Regions from separate parts of the Solibacillus sp. FSL W7-1464 genome, predicted to be linked through region 3. Evidence: a T-box and tRNA genes for the amino acid it is inferred to sense, from the RefSeq annotation. Region 3 holds a T-box; the other regions hold tRNA genes.
The links. A T-box is a leader RNA that pairs with one kind of tRNA and senses whether it is charged. The one in region 3 lies ahead of leuS (leucine--tRNA ligase), so its partner is inferred to be a tRNA-Leu.

Region 1: it has a tRNA-Leu gene. The T-box ahead of leuS (leucine--tRNA ligase) is inferred to sense a tRNA for this amino acid. The anticodon was not compared.
Region 2: it has a tRNA-Leu gene. The T-box ahead of leuS (leucine--tRNA ligase) is inferred to sense a tRNA for this amino acid. The anticodon was not compared.

Annotation. Positions count from the first base shown of each region.
Region 1 covers NZ_JBBORC010000001.1:225,144-236,791, reverse strand. The annotation lists gene MKZ25_RS01200 (SLC13 family permease) at 1-1,429, opposite strand, end outside; gene MKZ25_RS01195 (catalase) at 1,745-3,235, shown strand; gene MKZ25_RS01190 (AEC family transporter) at 3,436-4,365, opposite strand; gene MKZ25_RS01185 (MBL fold metallo-hydrolase) at 4,678-5,673, opposite strand; gene MKZ25_RS01180 (group II intron maturase-specific domain-containing protein) at 6,080-6,508, opposite strand; gene ltrA (group II intron reverse transcriptase/maturase) at 6,469-7,365, opposite strand; tRNA gene MKZ25_RS01170 (tRNA-Glu) at 7,941-8,012, opposite strand; tRNA gene MKZ25_RS01165 (tRNA-Asn) at 8,015-8,090, opposite strand; tRNA gene MKZ25_RS01160 (tRNA-Ile) at 8,100-8,176, opposite strand; tRNA gene MKZ25_RS01155 (tRNA-Phe) at 8,183-8,258, opposite strand; tRNA gene MKZ25_RS01150 (tRNA-Asp) at 8,271-8,346, opposite strand; tRNA gene MKZ25_RS01145 (tRNA-Ser) at 8,372-8,464, opposite strand; tRNA gene MKZ25_RS01140 (tRNA-Ala) at 8,484-8,559, opposite strand; tRNA gene MKZ25_RS01135 (tRNA-Pro) at 8,565-8,641, opposite strand; tRNA gene MKZ25_RS01130 (tRNA-Arg) at 8,665-8,741, opposite strand; tRNA gene MKZ25_RS01125 (tRNA-Leu) at 8,769-8,857, opposite strand; tRNA gene MKZ25_RS01120 (tRNA-Gly) at 8,862-8,936, opposite strand; tRNA gene MKZ25_RS01115 (tRNA-Lys) at 8,988-9,063, opposite strand; tRNA gene MKZ25_RS01110 (tRNA-Thr) at 9,070-9,145, opposite strand; tRNA gene MKZ25_RS01105 (tRNA-Val) at 9,155-9,230, opposite strand; rRNA gene rrf (5S ribosomal RNA) at 9,240-9,355, opposite strand; rRNA gene MKZ25_RS01095 (23S ribosomal RNA) at 9,514-11,648, opposite strand, start outside.
Region 2 covers NZ_JBBORC010000001.1:3,303,490-3,311,509, forward strand. The annotation lists gene MKZ25_RS16485 (methyl-accepting chemotaxis protein) at 123-1,157, opposite strand; gene MKZ25_RS16490 (S66 peptidase family protein) at 1,396-2,307, opposite strand; gene MKZ25_RS16495 (DMT family transporter) at 2,436-3,314, shown strand; gene nagB (glucosamine-6-phosphate deaminase) at 3,359-4,090, opposite strand; tRNA gene MKZ25_RS16505 (tRNA-Leu) at 4,551-4,631, opposite strand; tRNA gene MKZ25_RS16510 (tRNA-Cys) at 4,676-4,749, opposite strand; tRNA gene MKZ25_RS16515 (tRNA-Gly) at 4,755-4,829, opposite strand; tRNA gene MKZ25_RS16520 (tRNA-Gln) at 4,841-4,915, opposite strand; tRNA gene MKZ25_RS16525 (tRNA-His) at 4,943-5,018, opposite strand; tRNA gene MKZ25_RS16530 (tRNA-His) at 5,058-5,133, opposite strand; tRNA gene MKZ25_RS16535 (tRNA-Trp) at 5,166-5,239, opposite strand; tRNA gene MKZ25_RS16540 (tRNA-Tyr) at 5,250-5,333, opposite strand; tRNA gene MKZ25_RS16545 (tRNA-Thr) at 5,340-5,415, opposite strand; tRNA gene MKZ25_RS16550 (tRNA-Phe) at 5,425-5,500, opposite strand; tRNA gene MKZ25_RS16555 (tRNA-Asp) at 5,521-5,596, opposite strand; tRNA gene MKZ25_RS16560 (tRNA-Met) at 5,600-5,674, opposite strand; tRNA gene MKZ25_RS16565 (tRNA-Val) at 5,693-5,768, opposite strand; tRNA gene MKZ25_RS16570 (tRNA-Glu) at 5,798-5,872, opposite strand; tRNA gene MKZ25_RS16575 (tRNA-Ser) at 5,885-5,976, opposite strand; tRNA gene MKZ25_RS16580 (tRNA-Asn) at 5,986-6,061, opposite strand; rRNA gene rrf (5S ribosomal RNA) at 6,076-6,191, opposite strand; rRNA gene MKZ25_RS16590 (23S ribosomal RNA) at 6,311-8,020, opposite strand, start outside.
Region 3 covers NZ_JBBORC010000001.1:2,848,835-2,860,482, reverse strand. The annotation lists gene MKZ25_RS14075 (alanine/glycine:cation symporter family protein) at 1-196, shown strand, start outside; gene MKZ25_RS14070 (pyrimidine dimer DNA glycosylase/endonuclease V) at 215-622, opposite strand; gene MKZ25_RS14065 (class I SAM-dependent methyltransferase) at 664-1,245, opposite strand; gene MKZ25_RS14060 (TIGR01212 family radical SAM protein) at 1,242-2,198, opposite strand; gene MKZ25_RS14055 (MDR family MFS transporter) at 2,332-3,501, shown strand; T-box leader at 3,553-3,767, shown strand; gene leuS (leucine--tRNA ligase) at 3,880-6,294, shown strand; gene MKZ25_RS14045 (CoxG family protein) at 6,457-6,891, shown strand; gene MKZ25_RS14040 (nuclease-related domain-containing protein) at 7,059-8,006, opposite strand; gene trhA (PAQR family membrane homeostasis protein TrhA) at 8,343-8,984, shown strand; gene MKZ25_RS14030 (cysteine methyltransferase) at 9,025-9,840, opposite strand; gene MKZ25_RS14025 (BaiN/RdsA family NAD(P)/FAD-dependent oxidoreductase) at 9,929-11,182, opposite strand; gene MKZ25_RS14020 (putative polysaccharide biosynthesis protein) at 11,445-11,648, shown strand, end outside.

The DNA of each region.
Region 1 (11,648 bases), 2.6 Mb from region 3:
GCACAATACTTTCGAAGTTCATTTTACTGTAAGCATCATCCATATTGCGCAGACAGCCTGTAATAATCATAAGAACAGCCCCGATTAATACAGCAATTACCGCATCAAACACTTCAAACACCATAAGTCCGATCATTAGCAACATAATAATACCGGCAATCGGTGCCTTTCCGTTTGCGGCAATGGCCCCTGCTAATTCACGCGGCTGCCCCACTACGACCACGTCATGCGTTTCGCGGGACAACAGTTCTATTTCATCCCATGTCCCCTGCACTAAAATCGCATCACCGAAACGCAGCTTCTGATCGGCCATATTTTTCAGTAAGTAATCACCTTTACGGTTGATTCCTAAAATGTTCAAATTGTATTTTTCACGAAACCCGATTTTACTGACAGTTTCCTTAATAAGACGTGATTGCGGTGTTAATAATACTTCCGCTACACCGATTTTCTTCGTAACGAGCTCTTTCGCATGATCTTCAAACGGCTGAACAGTCAATGCAAAATCATGGGCAAACCGTGCTACATCATCGGCCAAACCTTGAACATACAGCTCATCGCCGACATGTATAACACTTGTCGGACCCGCCAGCTCCTGGTACGTCATCGGCCGTAAATTAATCCCTTCCTGCGCGGCACCGCGTTTTATTTTCATAATATAAATATGATAGGTTGCCGGAAGCTTCAAATCAGCAAGCTTTTGTTCTAAGATTGTCGAATGCTCGCTAACGACAACGCGGAACAGCTTATCATGCAAATCATACTCCTTGGCTATTTTCTTTGGAGAAAGCTTATACCCCGCACTTGACTGCGAACGGTTTTCTTCATTCGGCAACAGCACGTTGCGTACTAACACTAAATAAATAATGACGGTAATTGTCGCGATAATTCCGATTGGAGTTATTGTGAAAAATCCCAGCTTTTCAAAGCCATGATCAACGAGTGTTTGAGAAGCGATCAAGTTTGTCGGCGATGCAATTAATGTCATCAGCCCCGACATGCTCGCAATGTACGATAGCGGCATTAAAAACTTGGACGGGCTCACTTTAATACTGATTGCTATCGAAACAACAATCGGCAGCATTAATGCGACCGTACCTGTATTGCTCATAAATGCCCCGACAATCGCGACAATAACAAGCAATAAAATAAATAGACGGAGCTCATTATCCCCTGACCATTTCAATAGAAGGTTTCCTGCCATTCCTGCAAGACCCGTCCTTAAAATACCTGCCCCGACAACAAATAATCCTGCTATCATAATGACTACAGAATTCGAAAACCCTGCCAGCGCTTCAGCAGGTGTTAAAATATTCAATATAACAAATGATAATAATGCCATTACTGCTACAAGATCTGCCCGCAATCGATTTGTCGTAAATAAAATAATCGTAACTGCCAAAATGATAAAAGTTAATGTAAGTTGCATAACCATGTCCTTTCGTATGGTAATCGCTTCAATTATATAGGAAATTTTAGAAGGATTCCCCACATTTGTGGATTTAAAAATAAAAGTAATTATTATCCAAAAATGTGGAGTAATGTTTACCTTTCCCTGTAAAAAAACGGTATAATTTAACAGAGAATCTATTTACTGAATCTTCTATACTATCTATTTTTAATAACTAATTCTTTAATATAAAGATTACTTAAAAAGAATTATTATAATCTAGTAGAAATTATGATTTAGATTTGTTATATTATTTATGAAGAGTTTTTCAAAAAACGTTAGGAGGAACTACATATGACAAATGAACGTCTAACAACAATTACTGGGGCTCCAGTAGTATCAAACGACGATGTACAAACAGCCGGTCGTCGTGGCCCAATTTTATTACAAGATGTATTTCTAATTGAGAAATTAGCAAACTTTAACCGTGAAGTAATTCCTGAGCGTCGTATGCACGCAAAAGGTTCAGGTGCATTCGGTACATTTACTGTAACGCATGACATCACAAAATATTCAAAAGCAAAAATCTTCTCTGAAGTTGGTAAGAAAACAGAAATGTTCGCACGTTTCTCAACTGTAGCAGGTGAGCGTGGGGCGGCTGATGCAGAGCGTGACATTCGCGGTTTCGCATTAAAATTCTATACTGAAGAAGGTAACTGGGATATGGTTGGTAACAACACACCTGTATTCTTCTTCCGTGATCCATTACACTTCCCGGATTTAAACCACGTTGTTAAGCGTGACCCAAAAACAAACATGCACAACGGTAACTCAAACTGGGATTTCTGGACTTCATTACCAGAAGCTTTACACCAAGTAACAATCGTAATGTCTGACCGTGGTATTCCAAACGGCTACCGCAAAATGCACGGATTCGGTTCTCATACTTACTCAATGATCAACGAAGCTGGCGAACGCGTTTACGTGAAATTCCACTTCCGTTCTCAACAGGGTATCGAAAACTTAACAGGTGCAGAAGCTGCTGAAATTATCGGTAAAGACCGTGAATCTTCACAGCGTGACCTATTCGAGTCAATCGAAAAGGGCGATTTCCCGAAATGGAAAATGTACATCCAAGTGATGACTGAAGAACAAGCTCGCAACTCTAAAGACAACCCATTCGACTTAACAAAAGTTTGGTACAAATCTGAGTACCCACTAATTGAAGTGGGAGAATTCGAATTAAACCGTAACCCGGAAAACTACTTCGCTGATGTTGAGCAAGCTGCATTCGCTCCATCTAACGTTGTACCTGGTATTTCATTCTCACCAGACCGTATGTTACAAGCGCGTTTATTCGCATACCAAGATGCAACTCGTTACCGTTTAGGCGTTAACCATCACCAAATTCCTGTAAACACACCAAAATGCCCATTCATGGTATATCACCGTGATGGACAAGGCCGTGCTGATGGAAACCGTGGTGCAGCTATTACTTACTATCCAAATAGCTATGGCGCATTACAAGGTCAAACACAATATAAAGACCCTGCATTAGCTCTTGATGGTCCAGCTGACATCTACGACTTCCGTGAAGATGACAACAACTACTTCGAGCAACCAGGTAAATTATTCCGTCTTCAAACACCGGAACAGCAACAACGTTTATTCGAAACAACTGCTGCTGAAATGAACGGTGTTGAAGAATTCATCAAACGTCGTCATATTTTACACTGCTACTTAGCTGATCCAGCATATGGTGAAGGTGTAGCGAAGGCAATGGGTCTTTCATTAGATGGTATGGACCTTTCAAACCCATACGCTAATGCGGTAAGTATGTACTAAGAAGTACTCTATGAATTTAGCTTCTTGCTCAAATTGTTAAATTCACTAGCTTTTCATATTTAGTGCTTACTAGATGACGAAACGTTATTGATATCCAACTATAATCGCTTACAGCCGCAAGTATCTGAGGGGGTACTTGCGGTTTTTTATGGAAAAAGGGCTGCAGTAAAAGTGTAATTTACTTTTACTGCAGCCCTTTTCTATGCAAATAAAATTGTCGATAAATAAATAACGAACGTTACCGTTAAGCAGCTGATAATCGTTGAAAACAGTACTGTCTGGGCTGCTGTAGCCGATTCAATATCATACTCGAGCGCCAGGCTGGAACTGTTTCTCGATGTCGGAAATGCACTTGCGATAAATAATGATTGTGCCACCACCCCATCTAGACCCAATGCAAAAATAATAATAAGTGCCGTTGCCGGACCGATTATTAACCTTGTAAAGCAACTGACAAAAATCGTTTTATTGAACATCGTACGCATCTCAATTGTAGAAAGCTGCGCACCTAATGTGATAAGTGCAACCGCTACAAATCCGTCTGCTATATGCTCAAGGGGAATACTGAACGTTTCAGGAATCGGAACGTGAAAGTAATTCAATGCCGCCCCTATAATCAGTGCATGAACAATCGGCATTTTCAAAAAGTCCCGGACAATTGCTATTCCTGATTTTGTTGATGAGATTAAATTATATAAGCCATATGTATACGTCGTCATATTTTGAAAAATAACAAGAATGACTTGAATCGCTACTCCAATTGGCTGAGTCGCAAATATCATTTGTGCAACCGGTATCCCATAGTTACCGGAATTTATAAGGACAACACTGTTTTTAAAAACAGCCGATTCCTTTCTATCAAGCTTTAAGAGCTTTGCAAGCATCTGGCTTAACAGCATTTGTGCACCGATGAACAAAATAATAAAAATCGTAATCTGCCCAAGTACGCTCACTTCAATGGATGTTTCATAAATATTGATAAATACCGCAGCCGGCATGAAACAGTATGTAATGAGGTGTGATAATGCTTTAAGGTTAAACTGAAACTTGCGCTGTAAAATAGCACCTATAATAAGCAAAACTAAAATTGGTGCTACAATTTTAAAGAAAATCATCGATAAATAGACCATGCGAAAACTCCTTTTGTGCATGTGTGCTGTAGTTGTTAATTATAGCGTATTTGTAAAGAAATTGTCAGAAGATCCTACAGGTTTTTCCGTTTTCATATTAGCAATTCAACTATTACTATAACTTTTTCTGCTCTAACAAAATCTATATTTTCCAAGGAGGAAATTACAGGGATAGGAGGTTTATATCTTTTGCTTACCGCATTGTAGATATTTTCGGCATAGAATAAATCTATATCAACTACTTCGATGGTACTTTATGTGAGACAGAAAAAGACTTGCTACACATTTAAAACCCCTTGCTGATGTTTCCTTTTATTTTTTAATGAAACTTGCTACTGTAAAATACCATTGCCCGTCTCTCAACTCACGCTCAACTAAACCACGCTGTTCTGCAAGAAGCGTTAAGCCGATAATTTCAGAAATCATAAAAGTAAAATATTTCGAAAACCGGGCTCCGTATACTGCTTCCCCTAATTGATTCGCAGTTTGATGGCCTTCACCTATTTTAGTTACAACTTTTTTCAGCTTGTATTCTATTTTACTTAAGCTTTTTTCCATCACTTCACTCAAGTTTTCATAAATCTCTTTATGGCCTGCATACACGTTGCGAACATTATAAACTTTTATTTTTTCAATCGATTCTATATATTGGGTAATCGGGTTCGTTACGTTTCCTGAATGGTCATGATCGATTAAAGCACTTGTCATGCCATTAGCAAGTAAAAAGTCTCCGGCAAATAACCACCCTGTCTCCTCATCAATTAAACAAATTGAATCCGGAGAATGCCCAGGAGCAGCCACTACACATAACCCTTCAATTTTTTGCCCGTCTTCCAGCTTTCTAATCGGCGGATAGATCATCAATTGTTCTTTATTACGAAGAGTATTTTCCATTTTCTCCATTCTTTCACGGGCAAATTCCGTTACGCCGTATTGCTCATACAACTCATAGTAAAAGGCAAGCTTCTGCTGTAAGTATGCATCTTCACATTTCAAGCGGGGAATAGCAATTTCACTGGCATAGACAGGAATCGGATATTCATTCGTAATTTCATTTACTACCCCAATATGGTCATTATGAAAATGCGTTAAAATAATACAGGTAATTTGGTTAATTTCAATATTATATTCTTTCAATTTCTGGTAGAAAAACTGCTTAAATTCTTCACTGTTAATTCCTGCATCGATTAATATATATTCTTCTCCATTTTGATAGACATAACAGTTAATACTCCCCAATCCATTATAATCAGACGTAAAAATAATTGGGTAAACTGCTTTATTACCTGTTTTTATTATTGTATCCACTTTTCCACCTGCTTCCAATGTTTTATAAGACCGAAAGGGTTTGCGTTAAATTCATGCAAGACAGCCCCCTCTAGTGTATCTTTATAATACATTACTCTACGTTCATCAGACAGTGGGTTATTCCGATTCTATATACTTTCCCTTTTGTAGCTGCATCAATTCTAAATGACGCTATACCTGCCTGACATGAGTTTCAGCATGAAATACAATTAGATGGTTAATTTAAAATGATAATGATATGCCATCAAAATTCGGGTTAATAGCGGTACTGTTTAAGGCAATTTATACATTTATGTACCAACAGGAATTTTAAGTTTTATTTTAAGAACAATCGAGTAGGAGGCTAGCCATTAATTGGCTAGCCGACCTCTCACACCACCGTACGTACGGTTCCGTATACGGCGGTTCAACCTTTTGAGTATCTTTGCTCGTAAAATTGGGACAGGTCTTTCAGTCCCCATTTTACGAGCCTTTTATTTGGAATGGCTTGGTGTAGAACCTCGCTTCGTGATATTCGCCAGTACCCTTTTCTTGAATGCGCCGTTTTCATCGCTTCATCATGTTGGATTCCGTATTGGCGTAATTTCACATATTTAGTTCGTGGTAGCTTCCACCGTTTCCATATTAATTGACGTAAGCGATGGTTTAACCATCCCTGTAATTCTTGGATGAAAGTTTTCATGTTGGCAACTCCATAGTAATTAATCCAACCAACCGTTGTTTGATTGATTCTTTTCACAATCTCACTAAATGTCCCTGTTCGTTTACGACTCGTCAGTATTCTTAGCTTATCTTTTAGTCGTTTCTTGGCGGACTTGATTGGTCGGTATCCCACTTTCCCGACAGATTTTGTAGATGAAACCCTAAGAATGTAGCTGCTGTTGCGCCACACACTTTACTTTTCTGCTCATTGATTGTGAGACCCAGTTCATCTTCGATAAAATTCTTGACACTGGTCATGACGCGTTCACCTGCTCTTGGTGACTTTACATAAATCACAAAATCATCCGCATAGCGAATGAATCGGTGTCCTCGTTTTTCTAACTCTCTATCTAGCTTGTTTAAATACACGTTTGCTAGAATTGGAGAGAGTGGACCCCCTTGGGGTGTACCTTCTGTCGTTTCAATGAGGATGTCCTTGTCCAATATGCCTGAGCGTAAGAATTTCCATATTAGCTTAAGTACTATTTTATCTGTTATGAATTCTTCCAAATAAGCTCGTAGTCGCTGGTGATGAATCGTATCGAAGTAACTTTTCAAGTCACAGTCCACCACTGTTCGATAACCTTCCTCGTAATATTTCTTAGCGAGGGCAATTGCCTGGTGTTGGTTTCGACCTTTTCGAAAGCCAAAACTTTTGTCTGAAAAGTGTGGATCAATTATTGGTTGGATGACTTGTAGAATGGCTTGTTGAACAACTCTGTCCAATACACATGGTATACCTAGATATCGTTTGGAGCCATCCGCTTTTGGGATAGCTACTCGTTTCACTGGTTGAGGTTGGTAGGAACCATCTTTTAATTTCCTTTTCAATGGTTCCTCATATTTTATTAAATGCGCCTTCAGTCCATCAACCGTGATACCATCGATTCCAGGTGCTCCTCCATTTCCTTTTACTTTCTTATATGCATTCCATAGGTTTCTATGGGACGCAATTCTGTCAATTAAATTGATACTTTCTTGTTTCTTCATTTCCATGTTTACATCCCTACACGCTCTTATATACTCTTTCGCTTCCAGCTTATCCCTCTATAAGTAGCCATCTATTCGGTCTATACCTTGATGTTTTCTGTGTTTTGGCGGGATGTCTCCACCTCCTTGTTTCTTTCAAGATTTAAAAGATTGTTCGGCCCTTCATCTTTTGTCGAAGACTACTATGGCTTCTGCTGACTTCTCTTGATTCATCCATTTATCACTAAACAAATTGTTAATTGAATAACCCTCAAGAGACCTCCCCGGGTAAGCACAACCGCCTTCCTCTCATGTAACTGCCAGATTTACTGTATGGGATTTGGGCAGTATTGGACTTCGCTTTGTTTGGCAAGCTCATCCGTCCCAAGTCAGCCTTTTATCTGATTTCTGTTCGTCAGTTCGAGAGTTTGCGTCCGACTTCCTTCAGATTCCACGTCACCATGGACACCCTTGTCTTTCGCTAACAGTTCCTACTGCCAAGCCTGTAGTGGACTTTCACCACCAGGCTGTTGTGCATGCCGGGCACACCAAAAAAACACATTGCAAATTTTGCAATGTGTTTTCATTCAAGTGTATGACCCGTACGGGATTCGAACCCGTGTTACCGCCGTGAAAGGGCGGTGTCTTAACCACTTGACCAACGGGCCAATGGCTCCGAAGGCAGGACTCGAACCTGCGACCTGCCGGTTAACAGCCGGATGCTCTACCAACTGAGCTACTTCGGAATAATACTATGGTGGGCCTAAATGGACTCGAACCATCGACCTCACGCTTATCAGGCGTGCGCTCTAACCAGCTGAGCTATAGGCCCATAGTATGGTGGGTTTGGACGGAATCGAACCGCCGACACTTAGAGCTTCAATCTAATGCTCTACCAACTGAGCTACAAACCCATAAAAAAAAAATGGCGGTCCCGACCGGGATCGAACCGGCGATCTCCTGCGTGACAGGCAGGCATGTTAACCGCTACACCACGGGACCAACATCTAAAGAAGAATATTAAAAATGGAGGAGGTAGAGGGATTCGAACCCCCGCGCGGTGTTACCCGCCTGTCGGTTTTCAAGACCGATCCCTTCAGCCAGACTTGGGTATACCTCCAAAGGGAATAAAATATAAATGGTGGAGCCTAGCGGGATCGAACCGCTGACCTCCTGCGTGCAAGGCAGGCGCTCTCCCAGCTGAGCTAAGGCCCCATAAATGGTCGGAATGACAGGATTCGAACCTACGACCCCTTGGTCCCAAACCAAGTGCTCTACCAAGCTGAGCTACATTCCGAATATGTCAATAAAAATATATTATGGCGCGCCCGGCAGGAGTCGAACCCACAACCTTCTGATCCGTAGTCAGACGCTCTATCCAATTGAGCTACGGGCGCGCATTATTAGAGATAAGAATTATAAAATGGTGCCGAGGGCCGGAATCGAACCGGCACGGTGATCACTCACCGCAGGATTTTAAGTCCTGTGCGTCTGCCAGTTCCGCCACCCCGGCATTTTGGAGCGGAAGACGAGGTTCGAACTCGCGACCCCCACCTTGGCAAGGTGGTGTTCTACCACTGAACTACTTCCGCACAAATGCATAAGATCTATTTATTCTGACAGTATGTATAATTTTATAAAACTGGTGAGCCATGAAGGACTCGAACCTTCGACCCTCTGATTAAAAGTCAGATGCTCTACCAACTGAGCTAATGGCTCTCTAAATGGTGCCGGCGAAAGGAGTCGAACCCTCGACCTACTGATTACAAGTCAGTTGCTCTACCAACTGAGCTACACCGGCATTTAGAAATGGTGGAGGATGACGGGCTCGAACCGCCGACCCCCTGCTTGTAAGGCAGGTGCTCTCCCAGCTGAGCTAATCCTCCAATATTCTAGCGAAGCGACGTCCTACTCTCACAGGGGGAAGCCCCCAACTACCATCGGCGCTAAAGAGCTTAACTTCCGTGTTCGGTATGGGAACGGGTGTGACCTCTTTGCCATCATCACTTCACTTGCACATGGATGTGCTGGCGTCTACGTTACCACAGGACGTGGTGCTTTTAGTAGACGTTCCTTAATTGGCTTTCAATACACGAAGTGTCTTGAAACCCTTAGAAAGATCATTCTTTCAAAACTGGATAAACGTTTCATTGAATTGCGCAATAAAATGTGGTTAAGTCCTCGACCGATTAGTATTCGTCAGCTGCATGCGTCACCGCACTTCCACCTCGAACCTATCTACCTGATCGTCTTTCAGGGGTCTTACTTACTTGCGTAATGGGAAATCTCATCTTGAGGGGGGCTTCATGCTTAGATGCTTTCAGCACTTATCCCGTCCATACATAGCTACCCAGCGATGCCTTTGGCAAGACAACTGGTACACCAGCGGTATGTCCATCCCGGTCCTCTCGTACTAAGGACAGCTCCTCTCAAATTTCCTACGCCCACGACGGATAGGGACCGAACTGTCTCACGACGTTCTGAACCCAGCTCGCGTACCGCTTTAATGGGCGAACAGCCCAACCCTTGGGACCGACTACAGCCCCAGGATGCGATGAGCCGACATCGAGGTGCCAAACCTCCCCGTCGATGTGGACTCTTGGGGGAGATAAGCCTGTTATCCCCGGGGTAGCTTTTATCCGTTGAGCGATGGCCCTTCCATGCGGAACCACCGGATCACTAAGCCCGTCTTTCGACCCTGCTCGACTTGTAGGTCTCGCAGTCAAGCTCCCTTATGCCTTTACACTCTACGAATGATTTCCAACCATTCTGAGGGAACCTTTGGGCGCCTCCGTTACTCTTTAGGAGGCGACCGCCCCAGTCAAACTGTCCGCCTGACACTGTCTCCTACCCCGCTAAGGGGCATGGGTTAGAAGTTCAATACAACCAGGGTAGTATCCCACCGACGCCTCCTTCGAAGCTGGCGCTCCGAGATCTCTGGCTCCTACCTATCCTGTACAAGTTGTACCAAAATTCAATATCAGGCTACAGTAAAGCTCCACGGGGTCTTTCCGTCCTGTCGCGGGTAACCTGCATCTTCACAGGTACTATAATTTCACCGAGTCTCTCGTTGAGACAGTGCCCAGATCGTTACGCCTTTCGTGCGGGTCGGAACTTACCCGACAAGGAATTTCGCTACCTTAGGACCGTTATAGTTACGGCCGCCGTTTACTGGGGCTTCAATTCACAGCTTCGCTTGCGCTAACCGCTCCTCTTAACCTTCCAGCACCGGGCAGGCGTCAGCCCCTATACGTCACCTTACGGTTTTGCAGAGACCTGTGTTTTTGCTAAACAGTCGCCTGGGCCTATTCACTGCGGCTTCTCTAGGCTATGCACCCAAAGAAGCACCCCTTCTCCCGAAGTTACGGGGTCATTTTGCCGAGTTCCTTAACGAGAGTTCTCTCGCACACCTTAGGATTCTCTCCTCGACTACCTGTGTCGGTTTGCGGTACGGGCACCTCTCACCTCGATAGAGGCTTTTCTTGGCAGTGTGAAATCAGGAACTTCGCTCATACGAGCTCGTCATCACAGCTCAACGTTATAGTATGCGGATTTGCCTACATACACGCCTTACTGCTTGAACACGCGCAACCAACGGCGTGCTTACCCTATCCTACTGCGTCCCCCCATTTCTCAAACGGTGAGGAGGTGGTACAGGAATATCAACCTGTTGTCCATCGCCTACGCCTATCGGCCTCGGCTTAGGTCCCGACTAACCCTGAGCGGACGAGCCTTCCTCAGGAAACCTTAGTCATACGGTGCATGGGATTCTCACCCATGTTTCGCTACTCATACCGGCATTCTCACTTCTAACCGCTCCACCAGTCCTTCCGGTCTGACTTCAACGCTGTTAGAACGCTCTCCTACCACGCATACTCAAAGTATGCATCCACAGCTTCGGTGAATCGTTTAGCCCCGATACATTTTCGGCGCAGCGTCACTCGACCAGTGAGCTATTACGCACTCTTTAAATGATGGCTGCTTCTAAGCCAACATCCTGGTTGTCTAAGCAACGCCACATCCTTTTCCACTTAACGATTACTTGGGGACCTTAGCTGGTGGTCTGGGCTGTTTCCCTCTTGACTACGGATCTTATCACTCGCAGTCTGACTCCCGTGTATAAATATCCGGCATTCGGAGTTTGTCTGAATTCGGTAAAGCGAGATGCCCCCCTAGTCCAAACAGTGCTCTACCTCCGGTATTCTCAATCACGAGGCTAGCCCTAAAGCTATTTCGGAGAGAACCAGCTATCTCCAGGTTCGATTGGAATTTCTCCGCTACCCACACCTCATCCCCGCACTTTT
Region 2 (8,020 bases), 450 kb from region 3:
CTTGCTAAAAAATTCTAAATATATTAATATTATAAATACAGTACATTGATGATTGCAATACTGTATTTATAATTGTTATGAAGGCTGTAATATCAAGGGTTTGTTTAAAATACATTAAAAAATCAATGATATGCAAGCAAATTCGTTTGAGCGGCAATTTCCGTAATTAACTGTAATGTATTTTCAATTTCAATTGAACGGTTCTCCAACTGCTTCACAACGAATTGCATCTGATCTGCACTTTTCACGACACTGTTCATCTGTTGAACCGTATCTGACATAACGGCCATCCCGTGTAATGCCTCTTCCGATGTTTCCTGTGAAGCTTCTTTTGAGATGGTCAGGTGATTGATGACCGTATGGGTACTTTCGTTTACTTTTTCAAGCATTGCACGACTTTTCTCTGTATAGTCCATCTGTTCATCTGCTGCTGTTACTAAATGCTGGATTGCCAATTGAGTGTGTTGCGCTGATTCTTTACTGGTTGTGGCACTCGACTCCAAAGTATTAATATTTTCCAGTACTTGTTGAGACATGCCATTAACATTTTTCATCATATTTTTAATAATGTCAGCATGATTCTTTTCTTTTTTGTATTGCTGAATTGTATGTTTACGCACAAGAATTTGCGTGATGACAACCCCACTAGTCAACAATAGGAAGAAGGCATGGATCAGCAGTAATTTAAATGGATACTCAGTCAAACCGCACAATAATTCCGGTACAAAGAAATAGCCTAGTAGATGCTGAGCTACGAAAATCATTGTTGATACGACAACAATTTTAACACTTTCATAATAGCCTAATGCGGCCACCACCAGAAATACAGAAAAATGATATTCTACCAATCCGTGTCCGCTTGCGATGAGAGCTATACTTCCGATAGTTGCTGAAATAGCTGTGAACATAGGGATATATGTATGTGAACTGTTTTTTCTAAATAATATATAGGATGCAATAATCAGACCAATGGATATTGAAATTAAAGAAAAGATGATTGATGCATTCATTGGTGTTAAAGATGCTCCACGTGATTGTTCCAGCAAAGTATACGGTTCGATCCATCCAAAAACCCGATGTAAAAGAAATACGGCTACCGTAATGCCGCTCATAACAACTGAAAATAAAATCATTACTATATTTTTATTTTTATACATAATACAGACACCATTCCTCTCTTTATCTCATGATATAAAATTTATGTATATTCTTGAAAAAGCCTCCTTAATCTACTGCCTTACTATAATTTAACACAATACCCATTTTTATTCCTATATTTCGTTTAGAAAATTCAGATTAAAGTCTTACATAAAAACTTAAATAGAAGTATTTTTTACCTATAAATATAGAAAAAAGACAGATAACGGTAATTATCTGTCTGCTCTTTATAAATATTTACTCTACCCCAGGTAAAATTCTTAATGCCTTTTCATCTGCGTCCAAAATTACATCCACACCTAATGGAATCGCAATATTAGGTTTGCAGTGGCCAATTTTAAATCCTGCTAACACAGGTTTGTTAAATGGCTTCAAATACCCTTCTATTACCTTCAGTACATCTGCATAGCTGTATGTATCATCCGGCATATTAAAGTCCGCTATAGCAAAGCCTGCTGCAAGCTCCAGCTTTCTTGAAAGACGCAGCTGGTTCAGCATTAAATCAATTTGCTCAATTGTTTCCCCTATATCTTCAAGTAGTAATATTTTATTGCGCACATCAATTTCAAATTTCGTTCCAAGCGTACTGACAATACGGTTTAAATTTCCGCCTGTCAATTCGCCGCGTACAACTCCCGGTACAATTGCCGTAAGTGGTGAAATGCTATCTGTATACTGAATTTCAATCGGTTGGAACAGCTGCTGGAACATTTTTTTAGAAAGAGTATCCAGCTCCCCTTTTGGACTGGACATCATCGGGCCATGGAATGTCACTAAATTTGCAAACTCGTTTACTTGAGTGTGTAGAGCCGTCACATCGGAAAAGCCCCAAATAATTTTCGGATTGTCCTCGATTAATGGGTAACTTATTTTATCGATAATTCTTGAGACTCCATAGCCGCCTGTCACTAAAAAGACTGCCTTCACTTCCGGATCGACAATCATTTGATGGAAGTCTTTAATACGCTCCTCGTCGGAACCTGCCAAATAGCCTTCATAATCTTGCACTGTATTACCAAGCTTATATTTTAAACCTAGCTCATCTAAGAACGCTAATTTATCACCTAATGATTCTGTCTTAAGCGGACTGCTTAAATTTACTAATCCTACAGTATCGCCTTGCTGTAATCTTGCTGGTCGTATTTTCATTTTAATGACCTCCTTTTACTTCTGTCGCTATTGTATCATAGCGTTTTATGTAAAGCGCATTGCAAATTCCATGTGGTTGTCCCTATAATAGATAAAATCATTTTTCCAATATAAGGAGATGTACAAGTATGAAATTTCCACCACAGCTATTGCTCATTTTAGCTACTTTATTATGGGGCGGTAACTTTGTAATTGGCCGGGCTGTTTCCGGGGATATTCCTCCGATTACTCTAGCTTTTTTACGTTGGATTGTCGCCTTTCTCGTATTTTTCCCTATCGCCTACCAACGAACAAAAAAAGAATGGCCTGCGCTGAGACAGTATTGGGGTGCTGTCATTATTTTAGCACTAACAGGAGTTGCCGCATTCAATACACTCGTATATATCGGCCTGCATTATACAACGTCCATCAATGCATCATTAATGAATTCATCGACACCGATTATTATATACATACTGAGCTTCATCTTTTTAAAAGAACGCTTAACAAAATTTCAACTGCTCGGCACGCTTCTCTCTTTAGCCGGAGTGCTCTTTATTATATCTGGAGGTTCATTGCAAAGCCTGCTTACATTTTCTTTCAACAAAGGGGACTTAATCGTAGTAGTTGCGGTAGTATGTTGGAGTGTCTATTCATTACTCATTAAAAAGTATGCTGGGAAATTGCCAGGATACTCTACATTTTTAGTGACGATCGCAATCGGTGCCATTATGTTACTCCCGTTTGCAGTATTTGAACAACTTACATCGTCACAAGCAATCGTATGGAACGCTTCGACAATTGGGGCGATTATTTATGTGGGGCTCATTGCTTCAATTGTTGCCTTTTTAAGCTGGAACAATGGTGTGGTCTCATTAGGTGCGAACAAAGCGGGAATCTACCTGAACTTCATTCCACTATTCGCTGCAATCTTTGCCGTGCTGTTTTTAAATGAGCAACTCCTGCTTGCCCAAATAATTGGTGGGGTCGCTGTTATTGCCGGGGTATTTATTTCGACTATAAAATAAAAAGGAGTGCACATTGTATGCACTCCTTTATTTTATTTAACATCTTATTTAACATCTGTATAAATTACAGTCACATCCGGATGGTTGTGCAGAGCGCTTGCAGGAAAGTCTTCTGTTACTATCCCACTGCGCAAACGATCAAAGGCCTCTTGTTTTGATGCACCCGAAATTAATAATACAATCTTTTTAGAACTCAAGATTGTCTTGATACCCATTGTAATAGCATGTGTCGGAACATCGTCAATTGAGTCAAAATAAACTTGATTCGCTTCACGTGTAGACTGTGTGAGCTCTACAATATTTGTACCTAAATCAAAAGGAGTACCCGGCTCATTAAAACCGATATGTCCATTCACACCGATTCCTAAAAGCTGTACATCAATATTTCCTGCATCCTTTATCATCGCATCATATTCAGCTGCTGCCTTTTCTAAATTTGATTTATTACCTGCGGGTAAATAAATATTTTCCTGTTTTATATCAATATGATTAAACAGATGATGATCCATATAAAAATGGTAGCTCGATTCATTTGCCGGATTAATGCCGATATACTCATCCAGGTTAAAAGACTTGGCCTGTGCAAAGGATACCTCACCAGCTTTGTATGCTGCTACCAGCTCTTTATAAAAGCCTTCCGGAGTACCACCTGTAGCCATTCCAAATACCGTTGCACCATTCTTTTTTAATTGATCTATAAAAATTGTTGCGGCAATTTTACTCATCTCATCATAATTCGTCGCTTCAATCCATTTAAAGTTTGTTGCTACATTCATTTATTTAATTCCCTACTTCCTTACTAAAATACACATTTGTTATTATTTAAATAATATTTGCTGTGTTTTATCTTCCTTACATTATAATGTTCATTCTATAGTAAATATTTTTAAGAAGCTAGAAAAAAACGTATTATTTCCTATAAAAAAAGCTTGTACTGAAGCGAGGCTTAAACATATGTACTTAGCATATCTTTCGCAATTTTAAATATGAAAAACAGAGAAACCATTTTAATTCCTGAATAATATTATTATACTTTTAAACACTTTCAATGGATTAATGATTGCATGCATTCTAGGAAATCCATAAGCATTGTTACTGCGGTTGCAGCGTTATTATAAGAGCGGTAATGCAGGAGTAGATATTATACTACAATTCAATTACTGAAAGCATAAGCAAAAAACCCTTAAAGCCTAATTTAAAGGTTTTAAGGGTTTTTGATCTGTTGTATTGAACTGATACCGAGTGTGGGACTTGAACCCACACGCCTCGCGGCAACGGATTTTGAGTCCGTCGTGTCTGCCATTCCACCAACTCGGCAAAATAAGGTAAAAAAAAATCGGGTTTTCCGATTCAATAAAATATGGAGGCGGCAACCGGATTTGAACCGGTGGTAAAGGTGTTGCAGACCTGTGCCTTACCACTTGGCTATGCCGCCATGTTTGGAGCGGAAGACGAGGTTCGAACTCGCGACCCCCACCTTGGCAAGGTGGTGTTCTACCACTGAACTACTTCCGCAAATAAAAAAATGGCTGGGGTACCTGGATTCGAACCAGGGCATGACGGAATCAAAATCCGTTGCCTTACCGCTTGGCTATACCCCAATATTTAAATTTTTATATAGAATAGAATGGGGCGACTGATGGGAATCGAACCCACGAATGCCTGAACCACAATCAGGTGCGTTAACCACTTCGCCACAACCGCCACTATATTATAATTTTAATACTTAAACCTAAATAAAAATGGGGCGACTGATGGGAATCGAACCCACGAATGCCTGAACCACAATCAGGTGCGTTAACCACTTCGCCACAACCGCCACTATATTATTTTAAGTATTTTAAAGTTATTTGGCAGGGGCAGTAGGAATCGAACCCACACTGACGGTTTTGGAGACCGTAGTTCTACCTTTAAACTATGCCCCTATCAAAAGGATGGTGGAGGGGGACGGATTCGAACCGCCGAACCCTAAGGAGCGGATTTACAGTCCGCCGCGTTTAGCCACTTCGCTACCCCTCCAGGTAATGGTGCCGGCGAAAGGAGTCGAACCCTCGACCTACTGATTACAAGTCAGTTGCTCTACCAACTGAGCTACACCGGCAAAAAAATATGGTGGGTTTGGACGGAATCGAACCGCCGACACTTAGAGCTTCAATCTAATGCTCTACCAACTGAGCTACAAACCCACAATTTAATGTTTTAAAAATGGCGGTCCCGACCGGGATCGAACCGGCGATCTCCTGCGTGACAGGCAGGCATGTTAACCGCTACACCACGGGACCATTTGGTTGCGGGGGCAGGACTTGAACCTGCGACCTTCGGGTTATGAGCCCGACGAGCTACCACTGCTCCACCCCGCGATAATACTATTTGTTTAATGGTGGAGGATGACGGGCTCGAACCGCCGACCCCCTGCTTGTAAGGCAGGTGCTCTCCCAGCTGAGCTAATCCTCCAACGCTGGATACTTACTTATGTATCTTTTTGGTGACCCGTACGGGATTCGAACCCGTGTTACCGCCGTGAAAGGGCGGTGTCTTAACCACTTGACCAACGGGCCTCTAAATTTGCCTGGCGGAGAGTAAGGGATTTGAACCCTTGATGCAGGGTTACCCGCATACACGATTTCCAATCGTGCTCCTTCGGCCACTCGGACAACTCTCCAAGATTTAATGGCTCCGAAGGCAGGACTCGAACCTGCGACCTGCCGGTTAACAGCCGGATGCTCTACCAACTGAGCTACTTCGGAATAATTTTATAACAGCCTAGCGACGTCCTACTCTCACAGGGGGAAGCCCCCAACTACCATCGGCGCTAAAGAGCTTAACTTCCGTGTTCGGTATGGGAACGGGTGTGACCTCTTTGCCATCATCACTAGACTATTTATTCGAAAGACATTACTTATTATATCATACTTTTCATATTTGTCAAGTATTTTTTAATAAATTTTCATTCTTTCAAAACTGGATAAACGTTTCATTGAATTGAGCAATAAAATGTGGTTAAGTCCTCGACCGATTAGTATTCGTCAGCTGCATACGTCACCGCACTTCCACCTCGAACCTATCTACCTGATCGTCTTTCAGGGGTCTTACTTACTTGCGTAATGGGAAATCTCATCTTGAGGGGGGCTTCATGCTTAGATGCTTTCAGCACTTATCCCGTCCATACATAGCTACCCAGCGATGCCTTTGGCAAGACAACTGGTACACCAGCGGTATGTCCATCCCGGTCCTCTCGTACTAAGGACAGCTCCTCTCAAATTTCCTACGCCCACGACGGATAGGGACCGAACTGTCTCACGACGTTCTGAACCCAGCTCGCGTACCGCTTTAATGGGCGAACAGCCCAACCCTTGGGACCGACTACAGCCCCAGGATGCGATGAGCCGACATCGAGGTGCCAAACCTCCCCGTCGATGTGGACTCTTGGGGGAGATAAGCCTGTTATCCCCGGGGTAGCTTTTATCCGTTGAGCGATGGCCCTTCCATGCGGAACCACCGGATCACTAAGCCCGTCTTTCGACCCTGCTCGACTTGTAGGTCTCGCAGTCAAGCTCCCTTATGCCTTTACACTCTACGAATGATTTCCAACCATTCTGAGGGAACCTTTGGGCGCCTCCGTTACTCTTTAGGAGGCGACCGCCCCAGTCAAACTGTCCGCCTGACACTGTCTCCTACCCCGCTAAGGGGCATGGGTTAGAAGTTCAATACAACCAGGGTAGTATCCCACCGACGCCTCCTTCGAAGCTGGCGCTCCGAGATCTCTGGCTCCTACCTATCCTGTACAAGTTGTACCAAAATTCAATATCAGGCTACAGTAAAGCTCCACGGGGTCTTTCCGTCCTGTCGCGGGTAACCTGCATCTTCACAGGTACTATAATTTCACCGAGTCTCTCGTTGAGACAGTGCCCAGATCGTTACGCCTTTCGTGCGGGTCGGAACTTACCCGACAAGGAATTTCGCTACCTTAGGACCGTTATAGTTACGGCCGCCGTTTACTGGGGCTTCAATTCACAGCTTCGCTTGCGCTAACCGCTCCTCTTAACCTTCCAGCACCGGGCAGGCGTCAGCCCCTATACGTCACCTTACGGTTTTGCAGAGACCTGTGTTTTTGCTAAACAGTCGCCTGGGCCTATTCACTGCGGCTTCTCTAGGCTATGCACCCAAAGAAGCACCCCTTCTCCCGAAGTTACGGGGTCATTTTGCCGAGTTCCTTAACGAGAGTTCTCTCGCACACCTTAGGATTCTCTCCTCGACTACCTGTGTCGGTTTGCGGTACGGGCACCTCTCACCTCGATAGAGGCTTTTCTTGGCAGTGTGAAATCAGGAACTTCGCTCATACGAGCTCGTCATCACAGCTCAACGTTATAGTATGCGGATTTGCCTACATACACGCCTTACTGCTTGAACACGCGCAACCAACGGCGTGCTTACCCTATCCTACTGCGTCCCCCCATTTCTCAAACGGTGAGGAGGTGGTACAGGAATATCAACCTGTTGTCCATCGCCTACGCCTATCGGCCTCGGCTTAGGTCCCGACTAACCCTGAGCGGACGAGCCTTCCTCAGGAAACCTTAGTCATACGGTGCATGGGATTCTCACCCATGTTTCGCTACTCATACCGGCATTCTCACTTCTAACCGCTCCACCAGTCCTTCCGGTCTGACTTCAACGCTGTTAGAACGCTCTCCTACCACGCATACTCA
Region 3 (11,648 bases):
GGCATTCGGTGATGTCGGTTTAGGATTAACGGTATGGATTAACGTCATTATGCTATTATTCATCATGAAGCCGGCTCTCATTGCACTGAAAGATTATGAGCAACAGAAAAAAGAAGGAAAAGACCCAGTATTTGATCCGAAAAAACTCGGTATTAAAAATGCAGATTTCTGGGAGACATATAAGAGAGATCAATAGAATAAAAGGAGCAGCTCTTTAAAAAGCTGCTCCTTTTTTCATTGAGTAATACTGCTGCAATGCTTCGAACTGTTCGGTAGTAAAATCTTTTTGGCCGCGAATATACTTTTCATATAAATTGTAGTAGCAAATTGTTAAATATTCATCATTATGATGCCGGCTGTATGGCGGATAGTTTTCGGGAATACGAAGATCGGCAAAATAACGATCCATCTTATCGATTGTACGAATCGTAAAGCCGCGGGCACGCATTTCCTCCAGAACGATTTGTGTATAAATATATAAATCCTCTTTCGGGTACTCGTAAATATAATTGATCAGTACATGATTGTCTTCCTTCACGAAAATGCTGTTCAGCTCACGCCACTGGGCAAGCAGCTGACTTTTCGGAATAAAAGGGATTAACTCGGTATGCCATAAACGCATTATTTCACCTCATTAAAGATATGAAAAAGAGCTAAGAAAACTTAGCCCTCTATCGGAAATTCTTTTACTTTTTCTAACGCAATGATAAACGGGGGATTATTTTTCTGATTCATAAACTCATAGCGTAAAACATGTACATGTTTTTGCGGTAAATCACTTACATAGCGAATCACTTCATCGCGCTCGTCTTTTCCGCCTTCATGCCCATGATAAACGACTAAAACGATCATTCCTCCAACTTTTAACAGCTTTAATAGACTTTCAATGGCTTGGATCGTAGTATTCGGCTTTGTCACAATTTCATGATTGCTGCCTGGCAGATACCCAAGATTGAAAATTGCGGCTGAAACAGGCTTGTGAATATAGTTTGCTACATTTTCATGCCCGTCTTTTAAAACGATTGCCCGGTGTTCAAGTGCATTGTCGAGCAGACGGTGCAGTGTGGCATCAACCGCTTCCTTTTGTACGTCAAACGCATATACATAGCCGTCATCTCCAACGAGATTTGCCAGAAAAAGCGTATCATGTCCATTTCCTGCTGTTGCATCTACCGCAATATCACCTTCGGAAACGGACATTTCCAATAAGGTTTGGGCATATTGAAGAACACGTTCTAATTTCATTTTGTCACATCCGCCTTATAAAACTTACCTTGGTAAGAACCGCGACGTTCCAGCTCCGCATCGATTCCGTTCAGAACTTCCCATTTGTTGACAGACCACATCGGACCGATCATTAAATCGATCGGACCATCTCCTGTAATACGGTGGACGATCATTTCAGGCGGAATAATTTCCAGCTGATCTGCAACGAGCTGAATATAAGCATCCTTTTCCATAAACTCCAGCATGCCTTTTTCGTATTGCTTCACAAGCGGTGTTCCTTTTAAAAGGTGCAGCAGATGGATTTTAATTCCTTGTACATCAAGTTTTGCCACTTCACGGGCTGTTTCCATCATCATCTCGTAATCCTCTAAAGGCAATCCGTTAATAATATGTGTTACGACACGAATGCCATGCTTGCGCAGTTTGTTAACACCTTCTACATATGTAGCGTAATCATGTGCGCGGTTAATTAAATTCGCTGTTTTTTCATGAACCGTTTGAAGCCCCAGTTCAACCCATAAATACGTACGCTCATTTAACTCAGCCAAATATTCTACAACATCATCCGGAAGGCAATCTGGTCTTGTTGCAATCGAAAGCCCCATTACTCCTTCACATGCAAGTGCGGCTTCGAATTTTTCCTTTAAAACTTCCAGTGGAGCATGTGTGTTTGTATACGCCTGGAAGTACGCCATAGTTAAGCCGTCTTTCCATTTGTTCTCCATTTTTGCTTTGATCTTTTCGAACTGTACGGGAATCGGATCGACTTTACTGCCTGCAAAGTCTCCTGATCCTGCTGCCGAACAGAATGTACAACCGCCAAAAGCGACCGTACCGTCACGGTTTGGGCAATCGAACCCGGCATCCAAAGCAACCTTGTAAACTTTTTTTCCGAATTCATTTCGTAAATAGCGGTTCCATGTATAATAACGTTTCCCGTCTGACGGGAAAGGGAAATTTGTTTCAGTCATTCCTTGTTCACTCCTCTAACGTATTATTCTAACACGGACAGAACATCGTGTCCTACTAGAAATCTTTTTCTTGTACAATTTCCTGTTAAAGAATAAACTAGTAAATTGAGCAAATATTGAAGGAGGAAGTTGAGTGCCGAAACAAGTATGGTTTTTAATTATTGGCACATTCGTAAATACGGTCGGAAATTCATTTTTATGGCCTTTAAATAGTATTTATATTCATGATCATTTAGGAAAATCTTTAACTACCGCTGGAATTGTCCTCATGCTAAATTCATTGGCAGGTGTGTTCGGCAATCTAGTGGGCGGTTATTTATTTGATAAATTAGGTGGCTATAAAGCAATTTTAATTGGGGTTGTATTTAATTTAATCTCAATCACTCTGTTGACCATTTGGCATGACTGGCCGCAGTACATTGTATTTTTAACGATGTTGGGCTTTAGTGGAGGGATTGTATACCCGGCGATTTATGCGATAGCAGGGAGTGCCTGGCCAGAAGGGGGTCGACGTGCGTTTAATTCGATCTTCTTGGCCAACAACGTAGGGGTCGCAATTGGTCCGGCACTGGCAGGTATTGTTGCCGATATTAAATTTGACTATGTATTTAGTGCGAATCTATTTTTCTATTGTGTATTTTTTGTGCTTGTCATCACGACCTATAAGCGGTTTGATATGAGGGGACTGACCACTAAACCGTTCTCAGGTAATGAGACAAAAAGAAGAAACAGGGGACCGATTGTGGCAATCAGTATATTAAGTATTTCGTTAATTGTCTGCTGGTTGAGCTACTCTCAATGGAGTGCGACCATTTCTTCTTATACACAAGGGCTGGGAATGAGCCTGTCCGAATACAGTTTACTATGGACGATCAACGGCTTCATGATCGTTGCAGTTCAACCGATTATCCGCCCGCTTGTCACACGCTGGGAAAACAAAATAAAACATCAGCTGGTGCTTGGGCTCATATTGATGTCGCTATCCTATATCGTTGTTTATTTTGCCCAGGACTTTAAGATGTTTGCTGCGGCGATGGTCATTTTGACGTTCGGGGAAGTATTCTTTACACCGGTAATTCCGATGATTGCCAATAAATTGGCGCCACATGGACAAGAAGGTTTCTATCAAGGGCTCGTCAATAGTGCATCAACAATTGGACGGATGATCGGGCCTGTGTTTGGCGGGTTAATGGTAGATTTATATGGTATGCAAATTTTAATGCTTATATTATCGATACTCATTGTCATCGCAATTATTCCTTGTCTGGTGTTTGATCGTACGCTAAGAAAAGAACAAACATAAAACAGTTACTTGTACTTTTGTGCTGAATTCGTTAAAATGAATGAAATAATAATATTGACTGTGATGAGGAATAGTAAACGGATGCACTTTATAGAGAGCTGGCGGCAGGTGGAAGCCGGTAAGTGTCAAGTTGAACTCGCCTCGGAGTTTGCTTTAGTGAAGTAATAGTAGCTAATGGCCGTGTATTCGCGTTAAGAAATGAAGCTGAGTGCTGCGTCACTAATTTGGGTGGTACCGCGGGAGTAAAAATACCTCTCGTCCCTTCTTATCATAAGATGGGACGGGATTTTTTTATTTTTTAAATATTCTGTTAAATCATTGATAATGCGCCTAAAATACATAAACCACAGCAAGAATATATTTTAAGGAGGAATTATTGTGAGTTTTAATCATCAGCAAATTGAAAAAAAGTGGCAAACGTTCTGGGATGTCAATAAAACATTCAAAACTGAAAATGAAATGGATAAGCCGAAGTTCTATGCATTGGATATGTTCCCGTATCCATCAGGTGCGGGTCTGCACGTAGGACACCCTGAAGGCTATACAGCGACAGATATTCTATCACGTTTTAAACGTATGCAAGGCTATAATGTTCTTCATCCAATGGGCTGGGATGCATTCGGTCTACCTGCAGAGCAATATGCACTTGATACAGGAAATGACCCGGCTGAATTTACGGCAAAAAACATCGCGACATTTAAACGTCAAATTAATGAGCTGGGCTTCTCTTATGACTGGGACCGTGAAATTAATACAACGGATCCGTCATATTACAAATGGACGCAATGGATTTTCACGAAGTTAGTGGAAATGGATTTAGCATATGTAGATGAAGTGGCAGTAAACTGGTGTGAAGCATTAGGTACAGTACTTGCAAACGAAGAAGTAATCGACGGAGTTTCTGAGCGTGGCGGTCACCCGGTAGTACGTCGTCCGATGCGACAATGGGTACTGCGTATTACAAAGTATGCAGACCGTTTAGTCGATGATTTAGTCGATGTTGACTGGCCGGAATCAATCAAGGAAATGCAACGTAACTGGATCGGCCGTTCTGAAGGCGCACAAGTGAAATTCACAGTTGCTGACACAGACAAAAACTTCGAAGTATTCACAACACGCCCGGATACATTATTTGGTGCGACATACTGTGTATTAGCTCCAGAGCATAAATTAGTAGCTGAAATTACTACTGCGGAGCAAAAACAAGCGGTAGAAGCATACTTGGAAAAAGTATCATTGAAATCTGATTTGGAACGTACGGACTTAGCAAAAGAAAAAACAGGTGTATTCACAGGTGCTTATGCAGTGAATCCGATCAACGGTAAGCAAGTGCCGATCTGGATTGCGGATTATGTATTGGCAACATACGGAACTGGTGCAATTATGGCTGTTCCTGCACATGATGAGCGTGACTATGAATTCGCGAAAGAGTTCGATTTAGAAATTATTCCGGTTCTTGAAGGCGGAGACATCGAGAATGAAGCATTCACTGGAGACGGTGCGCACATTAACTCGGACTTCTTAAACGGATTAAACAAAGCGGACGGCATTGCGAAGGCAATCGAATGGTTAGTGGAAAATGGTGTAGGGGAAAAGAAAATTACTTACCGTCTACGCGACTGGTTATTCAGCCGTCAACGTTATTGGGGTGAACCAATTCCAGTCATTCACTGGGAAGATGGCACAATGACTACGATTCCTGTAGAAGAGCTGCCATTGGAATTACCGAAAACAACAAATATCCGTCCTTCAGGTACAGGTGAATCACCACTTGCAAATATTGAAGAATGGGTGAATGTAGTCGATCCGGTAACAGGCAAAAAAGGACGCCGTGAGACGAATACTATGCCGCAATGGGCTGGATCATCATGGTACTTCCTGCGCTATATCGATCCGAAAAATGATCAGGCGCTTGCAGATCCGGAATTATTAAAACACTGGCTTCCGGTCGATATTTATATCGGTGGTGCAGAGCACGCGGTACTTCACTTGCTATACGCGCGCTTCTGGCATAAAGTGCTTTATGATCTAGGACTTGTTCATACGAAAGAACCGTTCCAAAAGTTATTTAACCAAGGGATGATTCTAGGTGAAGGCAATGAAAAAATGTCTAAATCAAAAGGCAACGTAGTAAACCCGGATGACATCATCGCTTCACACGGTGCAGATACTTTACGTTTATACGAAATGTTCATGGGGCCATTGGAAGCTTCTGTTGCATGGAGCACGAACGGTCTTGACGGGGCACGTCGTTTCCTAGATCGCATTTGGCGTCTATTCGTAACAGATGAAGGAAAGCTGGCTGCAAAAATTCAGGATTCTTCTGATACGACATTGGAAAAAGTGTATCACCAAACTGTGAAAAAAGTGACGGAAGACTATGAAGGCATTCGCTTCAACACAGCGATTTCACAAATGATGGTCTTCATTAATGATTGCTATAAAGCGGAAGTAATTCCGACAGAATATGCAAAAGGCTTCGTGAAGCTTTTATCACCAATCGCACCGCATATTGCCGAAGAACTTTGGTCAATTTTAGGACATGAAGATACAATTACGTATGCAACATGGCCAACATTCGATGAGTCGAAACTAGTAGACGATGAAATCGAAGTTGTTGTACAAGTTTTAGGTAAGGTACGTGCAAAAGTAACGGTAGCTAAAGATATTACTAAAGAAGAGCTGGAAAAAGTTGCTTTAGCAGACAGCAAAGTACAAGAATTTATCGAAGGAAAAACAGTTGTGAAAGTAATTGTCATCCCGGGTAAATTAGTCAATATCGTTGTTAAATAATAAATAAAATAAATGCACGGTGTTTTCATAAAAAATCACCGTGCATTTTTATTTAGATCTTGCATGAAAAGCTAAAATAACTATGTTGTCCACACGGTTTCTATGTAATACTAGAATAGTAAATGGTCACATTAAATGAATTGAAGAAAGAAGTGTAACAACATGGCACAAGCATCACATTCAGTACAAATTCCGGTTAGCCAGGATAAAGTATGGGCTTTTGTAAGTAAAATTGAAAAATGGGCTGTATTAGTTCCGGCTTACAAAGAGCATAAAGAACTGGATGCCCAAACATCACATTGGACATTCGAAGGAAACTTTAAAGGCTTAAAGAAAAAAGTTGAAATCGAGATTAAAATTGTCGAAATGAATGAGCCTTCTAAAATCAAATTCGAGATTACGGGGCTATCGGATAATATTAAAGGCGGCGGTGAATTTACAGCCGAGCCGAAAGATGGCAGTACATATATGACAGGTACAGTTGAAGTAACTGCCGGCGGTCTTTCAGGTGCAGTATTAAATCCGGCTATTAAAGTATTATTGCCGAAAGTAACGACTCGCTTAACAGAAAAAATCGCTCGTCATATTCAAGCGTAATGACCGCAAAACCCTACCGGAAAAATATATCCGGTAGGGTTTTTTAGTCAGAGGTACCGGGAATTTTACCAAAAATGGAGGGAATTTAGCCAATACCTGTAATGATTTAGTCAATGGGGACTCTTATTTAGCCAACGGACGCTGTTATTTTGCCAATGCTTCTCATATTAGTCATCGCCCTTATAATAAATATCTTCAGGAATTAGATAATAGCGGCCTTTTGTTGCACCATACTTCTCTAAATTGAGCTTCGACAATATTTTTGAAGCAGCAAAAGTACTTTTTATGCCCGTAAATTCACGAAAATCTTTATTTGAAATACGAGGACTGATCAGCACCCGGTAATGATGCAGTGCTTCAAATAAAGCTGCCCGGGATTTTGAGTGGCATTTTTCGCATTGCCAAATTCCGCGCTGATAATGCATCCGGCTTATATACTCGCATTTTTGGCATAACACACCCGTTTTTAACCGGCAGCGTGAAATGGCTTTTCTGGCAGGCAAAGGCTGTATTAACATTTTCAGTTGGGAGCATATATACGCTATATTGACCTTTTTATGGTTATTTTCCGCATAAAGTTTTTCTAAATGACGAGGCAATCCGCTTAAATGGATAATCGGGAAACCTTCCAATGAGATGTCAAGCTCTGCGCGGTAATTGGCTATCACAACTAATTGAAGGACGGGCATCGTTATATTTAATTTTTGTAAAAATTGTTTGATAAAAAGTTTATGGCGGTACACTTGATCAAAGGGATTTGGAAAGTTGTCGCGCGTTTGATTTTCTGTTATGCGGGTAAATTCGTGAAAAACAGGCTTATAATAGAGTTTTCCTGAAAGTTGTTTTACCTCGAAAATGAGGATGAAATACGGAGTAATGAGCAGGGCATCGATTTGATGGGTAAAACCGCGGTCATTTACACATTCAAAGTTATAAAAAATAGAATAATCGCTTTTAAATGGGAAATCTTTTAGGGCATTTTTCAGCTTTTTTTCACCTGCAAACCCGGCTTTCATACGGTAAAATTCTTCTTGAAATGCGACAGCTTCCGGATCATTTGGGAGAATCCGCTGGATGGCTGCTTCAATGAATAAATAATGATTCGATTTTTTCAAAAAAACACCTCCAAATCAATTCTATATAGCCTATTTCTTGAATGGAAGTGAATTGCCGAAACTTCCTTTTTTAAAAATCTTTCATACGGATATTGTCTGTTTATCATGCACAATTCATCGTAAATCATTAATCTAGTCAATAAACGGAGGGATTTAGTCACTATAAGGATGAATTTAGTCAATACTTTAATGAATTTAGTCAACAGAACATATTATTTAGTCATAATAAAAGGTTTCCAGCAAATCCATGATAAATATCATATGTAAAGTATGACAAGTTCTTCTATAACAACTGGATACATTTTTTTATAATTGAACAATGAAAGAGGTGGCTTTATGACACAAATCATGATGGAACAAAGTGGATATAGTACAAAAGAAGAATTTTGGAATGGGCTGACACACGGAGTTGCCGCATTGCTGACAATTCCCGCAACATTGCTGTTAGTAAACAAAGCCCAGCATCAAGGCACAACATTAGAGCTTGTCAGCTATATTATTTTTGGTATCTCCATGTTTTGCCTGTATTTTGCTTCAACGATGTATCATTCATGGCCGAAACATAAAACATTTCTGAAAAAGCTCGATCACAGCTCAATATTTTTACTGATTGCAGGAACATATACACCGATCGTATTAGTCGCAATTGGCGGCAAATTAGGTTGGACAATCTTTGCGGTTCAATGGATTTTAGCAGCAATCGGTATTGTGCTGAAACAATTTTTTGTTTACCGTTTTAAATTACTGTCACTGTTTGTTTATATCGGGATGGGCTGGCTTATTATTTTTGTTGCCAAGCCGTTATTTGCACACATAGGCATCGCAGGCTTTGCCACATTATTAATCGGTGGGCTTTCGTATACGGTCGGCACTTACTTTTACAAAAATGACCGCATTCCGTACAACCATGCAATTTGGCACTTATTTGTTATGGGCGGCAGTGTGGCGATGTTCTTCGCAATTTACTTATATGTATAAATCAAAAGAGTCAATCCCGCTATTGGGGATTGACTCTTTTTCATATACTCGCTGTAAACTTTTCGATTAAATCCTGTAAATAATCGTCGTACTGTTCTTCGTTGCGTTTTTTCATTTCTTCCAAAACCTGATTTAAAAATGTTTTGTTCTCCATGAACTGATCCGGCAACGTTTCATATAGTAGCTGATGATGGTAATTTTCCTGATCCAAATATAGCTCAAAATAATAGCCGAGCTTTTCGTCTTCATTGAACATATGCATCATGCAATCTACTTCATAGCATTGCATAATAAAATCATGTTTAAAGCCCACCTGAACGGTGAATCCAATATGACCGCCTTCACCATCTAATTTAAATGAATCCATATCTGAAATCATTTGATTTTTATGCGCGAGCCAGTACAGTTTATTTGCCTGACGGTTTGTCGTAAAGCTTGTAATCCCTTTCGGCGCATTTTCAATGAAGAAATGCTTTGCCAGTTTTGCTTGCACCGCCTCTTCGATTGATGAAGAAGAAGCAATTTTATCGAGCTGTTGACAGACGATTAGCAATAGTGCCGGACTTTTTTGCAAATGTTCAACAATCTTTTTTAATTGTGTCGGGCACACATTTGGGATATTGACTAAATCGACAGCCAAAGTCATGCCGACACCTTGTTTATTTAAGCCGAGTATCAAATATAATGGAACACTTTTCGCATAGGAGTCATTTTTTTCGACATAGCAAAAAACACGAATGGAAAAGGTGAATTCATCTTTATTACGATTGCTTATTTTAGTGCAAGATAAATGCGTTTGCATTAGCTCATCTGATGCTAAATAAAGCATGGTCTGGTTATTTTGAGAATTATTCATCGTGCCGTATCCTCCTGAGTGTACATACCTCTTATGATACTAGGGAATGATGAGCAGTTCTAGTATTTTTCGATTAAAATCAGAAATGTTACTGTTGACCCGCACTCATACCCGCAATTCGACCTGTTACAAGCGCGGAAGTAATATTATAACCCCCTGTATAACCGTGAATATCCAAAATCTCACCACAGAAGTAGAGTCCCTGTTTTTTCTTGGAAGCCATTGTTTTTGGTTCTATTTCTTTTACCGAAACACCGCCCCCTGTAACAAATGCTTTTTCAATCGGTTGGGTACCGTGAACGTCCATCGTAAATGCGACAAGTTCACGTGCAAAATTGCGAATCTTCTCCTGAGATAATTCTATGCCTGTTAACTGTGCGTCAATACCTGCACGCTCCATTAAAAATAAGAGCCAACGTTCCGGAACAAGTGATTTCCATAAGTTTTTCACCGCTTTTTTCGGATCTTCCTTAATTGTGTTATTTAACATTTGGAAACATGTTTCTTCGTTATACTCCGGTAATGATTGAATTCGTACTTGTACGGGTGCGCTGCCAGATTTCAGCTGTTCTTTTACAATAAACTGGCTGCATCGTAAAATGGCAGGACCGCTTAAACCGAAGTGTGTAAACAGCATATCCATCTGATGTGTTACAAGAACTTTTCCTTTTTTATTCAGAACAGAGACTGCGGCATCGCGTAATGCCAGCCCTTGTAGCTCACGTGATTGAATGAACGGTTCCTTTGATGTTACCGGAACTTCTGTAGGGTAAAGCGTAGTAACCGTGTGACCTGCACGTTCCGCCCACGGATAACCGTCTCCAGTTGAGCCTGTTTGAGGAACAGCTTTACCACCGACTGCTACAACAACAGCATTTGTACGGATTTCTTCGCCACTTTCCAATCGTACACCATATATTTTTTCATCATCCATGAGCAATTTATTAACTGCCGTGTGTAAACGGACTTCCACCTTTAATCGTTTCATTTCATTGACAAGTGCATCAACGACATCTTGTGCGCGGTTGGATACAGGGAACATACGCCCGTGATCTTCTTCTTTTAATGCCACGCCAAGTCCTTCGAAAAATGCAATAATATCTTCATTATTATAAACGGTAAAGGGGCTATATAAAAAGCGTCCGTTTCCGGGTATATGTTTAATAATTTCTTCCGCTGATAGTCGATTTGTTACGTTACAGCGTCCACCGCCTGATATAGCCAATTTCTTACCAAGTTTTGAGCCTTTTTCAAGGAGGAGCACTTTTTTGTTTTGTTCGGCTGCGGCGATTGCTGCCATCAATCCTGATGGACCGCCTCCTATTACAATTACATCATACATAGATAATTTCTCACTTTCTTTTGCGATAATTTTTCGTTCAACGGATTTTTCTCTTACTTATTATACACGAAGTGAAGAAACTATTTGAGTAAATGGTCTTTCACATGTAAACTTGTAAAAGGAAATGTACGGGAACTTTTTAATGAAAGGACCGTCACAAGAAGGAAGTTAAATAATGTAAATAAATAACTTGCTTTACGAACTCGTATTGTAAGTGAATTGTTATACAGAGAGAATTTCATATAGAACGGTAGGTTATTTCATGTCTTCATTAATGAAAGGAACAGCCATATTAACAATCGGGTTGTTTCTATCAAAGCTTTTAGGGTTAATTTATATTTTCCCGTTTTATGCCATTGTAGGTGAAGATAATATTGCTTTATACAATTACGCTTACATTCCCTATAATATTATGTTGAGTATTGCCATCGCGGGACTGCCGATTGCAGTATCAAAATTCGTATCG